DNA from 3 places in the Neobacillus camarae genome. Region 3 is predicted to be linked to each of the others. Evidence: riboswitches for the same ligand, from Rfam matches in the RefSeq annotation. Region 3 holds a riboswitch; each other region holds the start of a gene.

Region 1 (4,291 bases), 630 kb from region 3:
ATTCCCCGCCATTGATTTACCCCCCTTTTAGATTTAAAAACCGATTATTCTCCCTATTAAGTGTTTCTGCATCACTGTGACAATTATGTGACATGTCCATTTTACTCCCATCATTATAGAGCGTCAAGGAAACGGATACATAAAAACAGCCGAAAAAATAAAATTTTTAAAATATATTGATATTATACTAGAAAACGCTTACATTTTAGGGATATTAGAGCATGTTGTTCCTATAACTTGGCTGGCCTGGCATAAAATTACCAACATCTTATGGGTAAAGTTTTTCTATTTTAGGTAAAAATAACGTCAGTCCATAAAATAAGGTATTGTAAAATAGCAAAAACTTCCACTAATATCAGCCGGCTTTTTTGAAAAACGCTACTAAAAATCGGCCAAGATTGTATATAATAGAATCGTAGAAAGAGGGGAAACTCGTGAAGGAAAGCACTGCACTGGAACAATCTGTTCATACTTTAGAAGATACAAGGACCATATCCATTTTCGGTTATGAATTAATCCGAGAAACTCTCTTGCCGGAGATTTTTGGTAAAGACACCCCTGAAATCCTGTATTGGGCCGGCAAACGGCTTGCAAGGAAATACCCATTGGCCGACTTTGAAAGCCTGATTGATTTTTTTGCCAAAGCCTCTTGGGGAACTCTTCAAATCATGAAAGAAACGAAAAATCAGCTGGATATTGAGCTTACGACCCCGTTGCTCGCCCCGCGCGTCAAATCGAAGGCGGAGCACTATTTCCAACTGGAAGCGGGATTCTTGGCCCAGCAAATTGAACTGCAAAAACAAGTAGTGGCTGAAACGTTTGAACATCCTGTAAAAAAATCTAACAGGGTTCTATTCACCGTCAAATGGGATCACAATGATTCTGTCTAACCGCTAAGGTAAAGGAGGATGGCTTAGCCATCCTCCCATTTTTTTATTATGAAGCTTTTTTTATTCCTTGCTTCCTAGTTCAAATGCATCGTGAAGCACTTCGACTGCTTTGAGCATGTTTTTCTCTTCCACAACCGCTGACACCTTGATTTCTGACGTGCTGACCATTTTCACTTGGATGTTGTTCTCAGCCAGAATCTCAAACATTTTAGCCGCAACACCAGGATTGGAAATCATGCCTGATCCGACAATGGATACTTTCGCCAGTTTATTTTCCGCATCCAGCTGTTCGTATCCCAGGACCTCCTTGTTATCTTCGAGTACATTCAATGTTTCCAACCAATCATTGGTATGGATGGAGAAGGAAAGGTTAGCCGTTCCTGCCTCGGTTGTGCTTTGAATGATGATATCAACGTTAATATGATTTTTTGCCAAAGTTGTAAAGATGGTTGATAAACTGGTTAACGAATTGGTCAATCCCAACACGGTTACCTTGGTGATTTCGTCCTCAAATGCGACTCCCCGGACAACTAAATTTTGTTCCATTGTAGCTTCCCCCTCAATTACAGTGCCTTCTTCTTTTTCCATACTTGACCGGACTTCTAGACGGACCTGATAGTTTTTCGCAAATTCAACTGCTCTTGGATGCAATACGCCTGCTCCAAGGTTGGCCAGTTCCAGCATCTCATCATAGGAAACCGATAATAGTTTACGGGCATTCTTTATATAGCGCGGATCGGTTGTAAAAACGCCGGTCACATCGGTATATATATCGCAACGGTCCGCCTTTAGGGCAGCTGCCAGAGCAACAGCCGTCGTATCGGACCCGCCACGGCCCAGCGTGGTAATTTCCCCGTCCTCTGTGACTCCTTGAAATCCTGCCACGATGACAACCTTCCCATTGGAAAGCTGCTGTGCAATGGCGTTGGTGTCAATTCTAGCAATTCTAGCATTGCCATGGACCGGCTCGGTGACGATCCCCGCCTGCCATCCGGTATAAGAAATGGCATCTACCCCTTTTTGGTTCAAAGCAATCGATAGTAATGATATTGTGACCTGCTCTCCAGTCGTCAGAAGCATATCCATTTCCCGCTTGTTTGGCTGCGGTGACAGTTCCTTTGCCATGTTCACCAATTGGTCGGTGGTTTTCCCCATTGCGGAAACCACTACGACTACTTGGTTCCCCTTGTCTATTTCCTCTTTAACACGTCCGGCTACATTGAGAATGCGGTCGATGCTGCCTACGGAGGTTCCTCCAAACTTTTGTACAATTAGCCCCATGTCTTCTCCCTCTTTCGCCTTTCAACTATCTTTATTATTTTCTTCCAAATAAAAAAGCAACGGGAGATTATCCCATTGCTTGTTAAACACGAAGAAAAGTTCATGCATACACAATGAAAGATAGCTCTCCAAGACGGTTGATCCTGACAGTCCCGCATCTCTTAAATGCAAAACCAGCAAAGAAAACAATGAGTTTTCCTTTACTTCGGCGAACATCCCCTTTCAAAGCCCTTCCTCGAAGCTCATCCTTCTCCGGACCTCTACTATTGAAGTTCGCACCTCTACCTTCACTTTAACATGTAAAAGTGATAGTTATTAAATTTTCACTTATTATAGCACAATCGTTTTTTTCTGACAATCAGTCTGTCTGAAGTTTTTTCATTAGGTCCTCAGCCACATTAACCGGAATGCCGATTTCAGTGAAATCTTCCAAACGGGCTTCCTTCATTTTTTTCACTGATCCAAAATGTTTCAGCAATAATTTTTTGCGTTTTTCACCCACACCCGGTATGTCATCCAACATGGATTGGAAGGCGGTTTTTCCGCGGAGCTGCCGGTGGAAAGTGATCGCAAAGCGGTGCACCTCGTCTTGGATCCGCTGGAGCAAATAGAACTCTTGGCTGTTCCTGCCAAGCGGAATGATTTCCAACGGGTCGCCGTACAGAAGCTGCGAAGTTCTGTGCTTTTCATCCTTTGCCAGACCAGCAATCGGTATATCCAAGCCTAACTCATTTTCTAGTACATCTTTGACTGCTTCCACATGGGTTTTCCCGCCATCAATGATAATTAAATCAGGAAGCGGCAAGTCTTCCTTTAAGGCTCTAGAGTACCGCCTTCTAGTTACTTCCCTCATGGACTCGTAATCATCAGGACCTTGTACGGTTTTGATTTTATATTTCCGGTATTCCCGCTTGTTCGGTTTACCATCTGTAAATACGATCATGGCCGAAACAGGGTCAGTACCTTGGATATTTGAGTTATCAAATGCCTCAATCCGGTGCGGAGTATAGATTCCCAGATATTCTCCCAGATTTTCAACTGCTTTAATGGTTCTCTCCTCATCTTTTTCGATTAACGAGAATTTTTCATTCAGTGCAATTTTGGCATTTTTAATCGCCATTTTGACGAGATCTTTTTTCTGTCCCCGCTGCGGCTTTATCACTTTTACTTCTAAAAGCTGCTCGGCCATGCTTTGGTCGACTTCATCCTGAATCAGGATTTCTTTTGGTTTTAGGTGATTGGTCTTTTGATAAAATTGGCCAAGGAACGTAAGCATTTCTTCCTCTGGCTCATTGTAGCTTGGGAACATCGAAACGTCCCTCTCAATCAGCTTGCCTTGACGCACAAAGAAAACCTGCACGCACATCCAGCCTTTGTCCACAGAATAGCCGAACACGTCGCGGTCGGTGAAATCGGTCATGGTGATTTTTTGTTTTTCCATGATGGTTTCAATATGAACGATTTTGTCGCGGTATTCTTTTGCCCGTTCAAAATCCAGTTCATCGGCCGCTGCACTCATTTTTTCGGTTAGCTCTTTTTTAATCTCTTTATAGCCGCCATTTAAAAACTTGGTGATTTCATCGGTCATTTCCTTATAAGTCTGTTCTGCGACTTCATTGACGCAGGGCGCCAGACACTGGCCTAGGTGGTAGTAGAGGCAGACGCGGTCAGGAAGTGTGGAACATTTCCTTAATGGATAAATCCGGTCGAGCAGCTTTTTGGTTTCGTTGGCTGCTCCCACATTCGGATACGGACCGAAGTATTTCCCTTTGTCTTTTTTGACTTTTCTCGTGATGATCAGTTTCGGATGACGTTCTGCCGTCAGTTTAATGAACGGATACGTCTTGTCATCCTTTAGCATGATATTGTATTTAGGGTCGTACTTTTTAATCAGGTTTAGTTCGAGCAGTAATGCTTCAATATTGGAGGAAGTGACAATATATTCAAAGTCTTCGATTTCGTTGACGAGACGTAATGTTTTTCCATCATGCGAGCCCGTAAAATAGGAACGGACGCGGTTTTTTAACACTTTGGCTTTCCCAACGTAAATAATCGTACCCTGACGGTCTTTCATCAAGTAGCAGCCAGGCTGATCAGGAAGCAGTGTTAATTTTTGCTTG
Region 2 (4,291 bases), on a different contig from region 3:
AGTTTTCGCTCCACATAACGAAGAATTCTCGTAACCGTAAACGTCATGATTAAATATAGAATACTTGCCACAAAGAAGGATTCAAAATAGCGGAAGTTATTTCCCGCAATCGATTTGGTTTGGAAAAATAACTCAGAAACTGAAATCACGTTCAATACGGATGTGTCTTTGATATTGATGACAAACTCATTCCCGGTTGCCGGCAGAATATTCCGGATGGCCTGGGGCAGTACCACATTCATCATCGTTTGAAAGTGATTCATCCCAATTGCATGCGCGGCTTCAAACTGGCCTTTGTCGATGGAAAGAATCCCGCCCCGGACAATCTCGGACATATAGGCACCCGTATTAATGGATACGATGAAAATCGCCGCTGCGATCCGGTCCATGTCAAAGCCAAAGGCAAGGGCGGAACCGTAATAAATGACCATGGCCTGTACAATCATCGGAGTGCCGCGGAAAAACTCTATATAAATCGATAAAATTGCATTAACCACTTTTAACAGGCCTTTTTTTGCTCCTGCTTCCGGCACCGGTATGGTACGGATGACCCCTATCAACATTCCAATAATCGAGCCGATGAGCGTTCCGATTAACGAGATGAGCAGCGTCAGTCCAGCGCCGCGAAGAAACATCGGCCAGTTTTCCCGTATGATGGTCATTAACCAATCTAACGTCATAAGTTCTCCTCCTAATTTGCTGTTTTTCATATTTAGATAGTGTTTATTTTGATTCTATTGGGTCAGGGCGTGTTCATTAAGGATATTGTGTTCGTTCCTTATTGGCTCCCTTGCTCAATCCAGTCCAGTCAGTTCGGTAGGTAATAAGCTTGATTGCCTACCCTACGGACCAAAATTCTCTTCATTCAGTCGTTAATAAGCCCGCTTACCTACCCAACTGACCGAAATTTCCTTTGTTCGGTCGGCAATAAACTTTGATTATCGCCCCTTCCTTAGTTGACCTAACTCAGTTCGGTAGTCAATCCTGGGGTCAATGAGAGCCTCATTTTCCTCCACCACACATAATAAAAACCGACTGCATTCGATGCAGCCGGTCTAACACAGCTTGTTATTTTGCTGCAGGCTGATTTTTAATGGCTTCATCCATGATGCTGGTGCGGTCGTCCTCGGATATGCCAGAAAGGATTTCGTTGATTTGCTTTGTGTACTCACTGCCTTTTTGAACCCCAACCGCGATGGCCGTATCATCATCGGAAGTCTTAAAGCCTTCTTTGAACTCGACCATGGCAAAGTGGTCATTAGCATTGGAAGCACTGACCGCTTCCGGACGCTCTGAAACGTAACCATCAATCACACCTGACTCCAGAGCCACCCTCATCGCAGGGAAGTTGTCCATTGCCGGCTGCTTGCTGACCCCTTTAATTTGATCGATAACGGAATAGTGGAAGGTATTTAATTGTGCTGTGATTTTTGCACCTTTAAAATCTTGGATGGCAGTGGCATTTTCGTATTCTCCGCCCTTTTTAACCACCATAACTAAATTGGATTTATAATAATTGTCAGAGAAATCAATGGTCTTTTTCCGTTCGGCAGTCGGGGACATACCAGCGATAATCGCGTCAATTTTTCCTGAAGTTAACGCAGGTACAAGGCCGTCCCACTCTGTTTTCACAATCACTAATTTCTTGCCTAATCCATCAGCAATTTTCTTGGCAATTTCCACGTCATAACCGCCCGCATATTCGGAAGTGCCCTCGATTTTGACACCGCCGTTGGAATTATCTTTTTGCGTCCAATTGAATGGCGCATAACCTGCTTCCATACCTACTTTAAACGTGTTATCATCTTTTGCTGAGGCCGTTTTGGATTCAGAAGAATCACTGGATCCGCAAGCCGCTAACATGACGATGGATACAAGCATAACAATAAAAATGGATAAAGTTTTTTTCATTTTTTTCCTCTCCCCCAATGTTTTTTTTGCTATCTATTTAGGATTCAGATGGTAATCTAGACTTTTGACAAAATAAAAACGACCTGAGATGAACTCAGGTCGCCATAAATAATCATAAGCCGTCCTTAATTCCCCTCTTTTTCTCAATCGAGATAGCACTCCTCAATAAACCGGGAAGTTTATCGAGACAGTCCTGCAGTTATTTACTGCAGACCCAGCAAGTAATAGTTGAGTCTATTACAAGCTTCGGCGGCATTTCCTTCTCCTTAGCCTCATTGCTTCTCAGGCTCCACTAAGGACTGTTAAATACCGCGCCTCTACCCCGCTGTAAAAAGCGAGGCCTTATTAAATTATAGTATATTTATATAATAATAATTTAAGAATGTCAACCTAAACTATTTCGTTATTCTGACAATATTATGTCTGATAAAACCTCTGTCTATTAGACATCCTTTCGTATTCTTGGGTTTTTCAGCTTATCCTAAAATGGCCCGTGAAAATAAAAACCAAATTTTACTAAGAAAGTTTACTTATCTTTATTCACTCGATTTTTCACTTCTTCCATCTTCTCATAAAAGCTTTGTTCCAAATCAATCTCAAAAAAATTGGCAATCTTACAGATATAAGCCAAACAGTCCGCAAATTCCTTGCCTATGTCCTGTTTCACAGCCTGTTTCGCCCATTCAAACGCAGTGTCTTCATCTGCGCCCTTTTCCATATGTTCAATGGTCAGATTAAAAGCCCGGCGCAGCTCTTCGGCCACCTCGGCCACCTCAGTCGTCAGCAGCATGTAATTCGTCAGAAGAGAGGTTTTGCTGTCCTTATAGCTTTCCTTACTTATTTCCCAGTTCATATCTTTGTGGTATTGTACCGTGAACTTTTGTAAATCTCGCATTTTGTACACCTCGGGGTTCGTTTCTTGTCATGATATCCTGTCCATTATATTCCTTAATTAAAATGAATTCATGTTCATTGGGAGCTTCGATACAAAAAAAGATGCTCCAAATTATGTTGGAACACCTCGTAACATATATCAATATTTATAGCCCATTTTTGGGTTTGGCCCATATTTATTATCATTCGGGTAGCTATCCTGACACATGAAGACTAATAGAACAATTCCTCCCACAAGTGGAATCAAGCTGATTAACAGCCACCAGCCGCTTTTCCCCGTATCGTGCAATCTACGGATTCCTACAGCCAAGGAAGGCAAAAGTACCGCCAATGTGTAGAGCGCTGAAAGAAATTGCGGAAGGTCAAACAAACCTTCAACGAACCCAATCGCAGCCGCAAAAATGAAATTAAAAAGAGTAAACATCCAATACTCTTGCCGGCTGGCTCGTCCCGAAAAGCCCGTGTAGTTTTTTATTACCTTGAGATACCAATCCACCTTAATTCCCCCAATAAATCATTCTTTTTATACTCAATTCCCATACATGTTTCCATTTGTTTATCTTGTACAGGATTCCTGCGGAAATTGATACTTTCTGAATTCTACATATTTTGATTAATTCCTGCAAAATTCTTCAATTATACTAAGATTACTTTATCATGTGACAAAATGTGGGACAATGATTTCTTTTAAAAAAAGGTGTTCCAGCCGCTGCCGGAACACCTTTATCATTCTACGAACTAATTATGGATTTTTGGGGTTAGGCCCATATTGGTTATCGTTCGGGCTGCTGTCTAGGAAGAAAAACACCACTAAAATGATTGCGCCAATGAAAGGAATTAAACTGATCAATAACCACCAGCCGCTTTTGCCTGTATCATGCAGCCTGCGAACTCCCACGGCCAAAGAAGGCAAAAGAATCGCCAATGTATACAGCGTTGAAATAACTTGCGGAATTCCAATAATCATTTCCAGCAATCCAATAACCAATGCAATAATGAAATTAATCAGGGCAAACATCCAATATTCCATGCGGCGGGCTCTTCCTTGAAATCCTGTATAATTCTTAAGCACCTTCAAATACCAATCCAACCTTCATTCCCCCTCTCTAAAAACTGTCTTTCTTTAAAATTAGATGCTTTAACTCCGTTACACATTCCATCTTTTTTTCGATTCCCATTCTTAGTTCCTGTCCATAATCATGATTTAATGTTTGAGGCTTGGTTATCCTGCTTAAAATCTTCTTGGCGGCGGGCAGGTAAAAGCTGTTTTCAGTTTCATGAACTGGTACATGGTGCGGGCATCCCGCCCCTTTTGAGTGGAAGGGTTGATTTTTGATTTAAGGCAGTGCAAAAATTCCCGGTCACAATCACATGCTGGCCTCCCTCTGCCAATACAGTGATCATGATGATAACAGCAGGTATCCACATCATTGACTGGCTTTCCCGGCCCGCTGCAGCCTGGTCCGCACCAGTTATATCCCGGAAA
Region 3 (4,291 bases):
CGCACCTTCCGCTCCAATCAACAGGGGAAAATAACTTTAAGTATTGCCACACACATTTTCCAGCTTGGTTAAGTGGGTGGCAATCTTTTTCATGTTCTGGCAGGCGGCAGTAAGAAGAGCCTGTTCGCTCGCCTTCTTTAATCCCCGTAACCGACAGTAGCGAAGCCCATGCAGCTCTTTTGAGTCTGCGAAGCTTCGCTCAATTTTTTCCTTCCTAAATTTATAAAGCATTTTTCCCGATTTAGATAAGCGATTTAATCTTACCTTTTCTTTGTGCTCCTCCCAAACATGTCGTGTTACGACTTTTACCTTATTTTTTGAACGCGTACATTGGGATAGAAGCGGGCAGTTCACACATTTCTTTGAATCAGACTTGTATTCTCTATAACCCTCACGGGTTGTTGTTTTGTACATTAACATATTCGCGAGTCTCTACTTCGACCTCTTTCTTTGAAAACTTGTTCTTATTTGCGTTTACCTATAAATGAGTAGAATCCGTAAATAAAACACGACCACCAACCATTTTGTGGTTCATTGCCTGTAGAACAATTTCATCAAAAATCTCCTGAAAATTATCTGTATCTTTAAAACGATGTTGGCGATTCCAACTGATTGTTGAATGATGGGGCACTGGGTCATGGAATTTCAAACCTAAGAACCAGCGGTAAGCGATATTCATTTTTATTTCTCTTTCTAATTATCGCTCGGAACGAATGCCGTAAATATATCCTATAAACATCATTTTAAAAAGAATAAGTGGATCAAGGGGCGCCCATTATCATCACTATAATAAGGACGTACTTTTTCTAGAAGAAACGAGAAATTAATATATTTATCAATTAAACGAAGAAGGTGATTGTCAGGAACCATTTCATCTATAGATACAAATTCATATTCGTTTTGAGAGGACTCTTTAGGTTTGAACATTGGGTTTCACCACTTTATTAATAATTTTGTTAATCATATTATAACAAATTAACGCGGTGAACAGTTAAAGTTAATGAACAAAATAAAGGACTGTCGAAGGTTTTTCGACAGCCTGTAACCCCAATAAATTGGGGTTATTTATTTGAGAACTTATTTTTTAATTAACCGAAAATCACGGGCTTGGCCTATGAAAAAGTCCCATCACTTCTATGGTTTCCGTAATATTGACAAATGCCTGGGGATCTACCTCTGCTATGAGATGTTTAACTTCATTCAATTCGTAACGGGAAATGACCGTAAATAAAACGTTGCGTTTATCATTTGAATAGCCGCCAATACCATCCATGATGGTTAACCCTCTATACAGATTACCCAATAAATGCTGTCTCATTTCCTGTCCTTTACCAGTGATAATCATTAAGGTCAGTTTCACATGGTCTGTGTAAATGGCATCTACCACTTTTCCAGTAACAAATATCGATACTAACGTATTCAGCGCTGAATCCCAATTAAACAAAAAGCCACTGATTAAAATGACGATCGCATTCATTGCAGAGAGTAATAAACCAATAGGAAAATCCCTCTTTCTTGAAATAATCATTCCAATAATGTCAAATCCCCCGGTGGAACCTGAACAGCGAAACACAATTCCAACACCCAGACCTGTTAAGGCTCCACCAAATATAGAAGACAGAATCTTGTCGTTCGCAATGGCATGAACGGGAACGAAGTATAAACCGAGCGAGATAATGATAACGGAAAGAATGGAATTCGTAATAAACCTTTTCCCCAGCATTTTATAGCCTATTACCAATAATGGCAAATTCAACAAAAAATTGGCCAGCCCCGTATTGAAAGGGGTAATCATCCCCAATATCATAGACACGCCGCTAAGTCCGCTACTTAAAATCTGGTGAGGAATTAAAAAAAGGTTGAAGCCCACTACAACAATAAGGGAGCCAATGATTAAACCAAGAAGCTGCAATGACTTTTTCCTCCTCCCGACAACTATAAAAAAATAATACAGATTCTCTCTTCATATGTAAATGAAATTATTTTTTAAATATAATAACCTAATTTGGTAAGATTCCACTGTTGACTTTTAAAAGGTATATTTTATACTATATAGGTATATTATTTCAATAAAAAAAATCCTCATCACAAACCGATGAGGTAGAGGTCGCGGTTTTTATTAGTAGATCGGGTGAGATGCAGAGACATCACGGACTCCGGTTGAAAGGAATAACCGCCGAAGTGTGCATTGGTCTCTGAAAGTGCATGCTGGGGCTGTATTCGAACAGGAACAGAACTGTCACGCTTTGTCCTACCGGCAAAGTGTGTTGAGCTATCTTTCGGAAGGTATGATGCGGGTATGAAACCATGCCATCGATATGTTTCGTTGGCATTTTTTATTCCCAACTCCTTCCTAGAAAAGCGCGCAAGCACCCTGGACAGCCCTCCCACTGAGATAAAGGAAACACGAAGAGCGTAGTGCATTCGTGCTTGACTTATCGTAAGGCGGAGAGCGAAGGACACTAGATGCTAGGGCGCTGGAGCTAGACAATACTAAAAGTCAAAAAGGAGTTTCAATCATGAATACAACTAAAAATAATTCATCACCTGGTGTATTAACAGGAAATAGAGAGCAGGATGAATTAAGAAGGAGCTTGAAATCCCGTCACCTGACTATGATTTCACTCGGAGGAACCATCGGTACCGGTCTGTTTCTGGCCAGCGGCGGTGCCATTCATACGGCCGGGCCTGGAGGAGCCATTTTATCTTATCTTGTAATCGGAATCATGGTTTACTTTTTAATGCAGAGTTTAGCAGAAATGGCGGCCTACATGCCGGTTGCCGGAAGTTTCAGCACCTACGCGACCAAGTTTGTCGACCCTGCATTAGGTTTTGCTCTTGGATGGAATTATTGGTATAACTGGGCAATCACCATTGCCGCGGAACTGTCCGCTGTCACCATGATCATGAAATTCTGGTTCCCGGATTCCCCTTCATTGCTATGGAGCAGTATTTTTCTTGTAATAATGTTCCTGCTAAACTATCTATCTGTTAAAGGGTTTGGCGAAGCAGAATATTGGTTCTCGCTTATTAAAGTAGTAACTGTCATTCTGTTTGTCATTGTTGGCCTGCTTATGATTTTTGGAATTTTTGGGGGCCAGACCGTCGGCTTTAAAAATTTCACCATGGGTGATGCCCCATTCCACGGCGGTTTTATGGCTATGTTAGGTATCTTTATGGCTGCAGGCTTTTCTTTCCAAGGAACAGAGCTGTTGGGGGTAGCAGCGGGTGAAACAGATGACCCCAAAAAATCTATTCCCAAAGCAGTAAAATCTGTATTTTGGCGGATTCTATTATTCTATATTTTGGCCATTTTCGTTATTGGACTTTTGATTCCATTTACAAACGGGGACCTATCGAACAACGATGTGTCTGTCAGTCCGTTTACGCTTGTTTTTAAAAAGGCCGGGATTGCATTCGCAGCCTCTGTGATGAATTCTGTCATTTTGACAGCCGTGCTTTCGGCTGGAAACTCAGGGATGTACGCATCCACCCGGATGCTTTGGGATTTAGCACGCCAAGGAAAGGCGCCGAAATTCCTTGGAAAATTAAATAAACGGGGCGTACCTGTCAATGCCTTAATCGCCACCTCCTTGGTGGGCACACTAGCGTTTTTGGCTTCTTTGTTTGGAGACGGCACGGTCTATGTGTGGCTGTTGAATGCCTCGGGTATGTCAGGGTTTATTGCATGGCTCGGAATTGCAATATGCCATTATCGTTTCCGCCGTGCCTACACCGCACAAGGAATGGATATAAATTCGCTGCCTTTTAAGTCAAAATTATTCCCGTTCGGTCCGGTTTTTGCCTTTGTCGTTTGTGGTATTGTCGTGCTGGGGCAAAATTATTCTGCTTTTATGGGAGACCAAATAGATTGGAACGGAGTATTCGTGTCCTACATTGGAATACCACTTTTCCTTATTTTGTGGTTAGGCTATAAATTCATCAATAAAACAAAACTCATTCCGTTAGATCAATGTGATTTACATGTTGATTCCAAGGAAATAGAAGAGGAAAAAGAATACAGTGCATAATCAACAGGCTCCTGAGATACAGGAGCCTGTTTTAAATAGAAGGCTCTGTTAAAGGATATTGTAGATTTTTTTAACTCCGTTGATATCGGAGCAGACAAGCCCGACTCTTGTGAGAGTACGGGCTGGAGAGCCTCCCCGGCAACGCCCGCGCGGGTTCGCTGAGCGTCTTTCTCTGCAAACAACAGCCAAATTTAAAAGGGCAAAATAGAAAAAACAGACTCTAAACTAGAGTCTGTCTCCTTTAACAATTAGAATTCCGC

Evidence for each region. A riboswitch is a leader RNA that binds a small molecule or an ion and turns the genes downstream of it on or off. The one in region 3 is predicted to bind lysine.
Region 1: another riboswitch for lysine. It lies ahead of ACY8D0_RS21000 (aspartate kinase); the one in region 3 lies ahead of ACY8D0_RS17670 (amino acid permease).
Region 2: another riboswitch for lysine. It lies ahead of ACY8D0_RS00475 (transporter substrate-binding domain-containing protein); the one in region 3 lies ahead of ACY8D0_RS17670 (amino acid permease).

What each region holds. Positions count from the first base shown of each region.
Region 1 covers NZ_JBUCKX010000003.1:1,130,857-1,135,147, forward strand. Annotated here, with positions in the region: gene ACY8D0_RS20990 (succinate dehydrogenase cytochrome b558 subunit) at 1-12, opposite strand, end outside; gene ACY8D0_RS20995 (YslB family protein) at 435-890, shown strand; gene ACY8D0_RS21000 (aspartate kinase) at 951-2,171, opposite strand; lysine riboswitch at 2,285-2,463, opposite strand; gene uvrC (excinuclease ABC subunit UvrC) at 2,530-4,291, opposite strand, start outside.
Region 2 covers NZ_JBUCKX010000001.1:103,409-107,699, reverse strand. Annotated here, with positions in the region: gene ACY8D0_RS00480 (amino acid ABC transporter permease) at 1-680, opposite strand, end outside; gene ACY8D0_RS00475 (transporter substrate-binding domain-containing protein) at 1,069-1,911, opposite strand; lysine riboswitch at 2,057-2,239, opposite strand; gene ACY8D0_RS00470 (MazG nucleotide pyrophosphohydrolase domain-containing protein) at 2,438-2,806, opposite strand; gene ACY8D0_RS00465 (DUF805 domain-containing protein) at 2,945-3,301, opposite strand; gene ACY8D0_RS00460 (DUF805 domain-containing protein) at 3,548-3,895, opposite strand; gene ACY8D0_RS00455 (phospholipase) at 4,037-4,291, opposite strand, start outside.
Region 3 covers NZ_JBUCKX010000003.1:495,862-500,152, forward strand. Annotated here, with positions in the region: partial or broken gene ACY8D0_RS17660 (transposase) at 37-927, opposite strand; gene ACY8D0_RS17665 (YitT family protein) at 1,100-1,912, opposite strand; lysine riboswitch at 2,094-2,283, shown strand; gene ACY8D0_RS17670 (amino acid permease) at 2,520-4,031, shown strand; gene asnS (asparagine--tRNA ligase) at 4,280-4,291, opposite strand, start outside.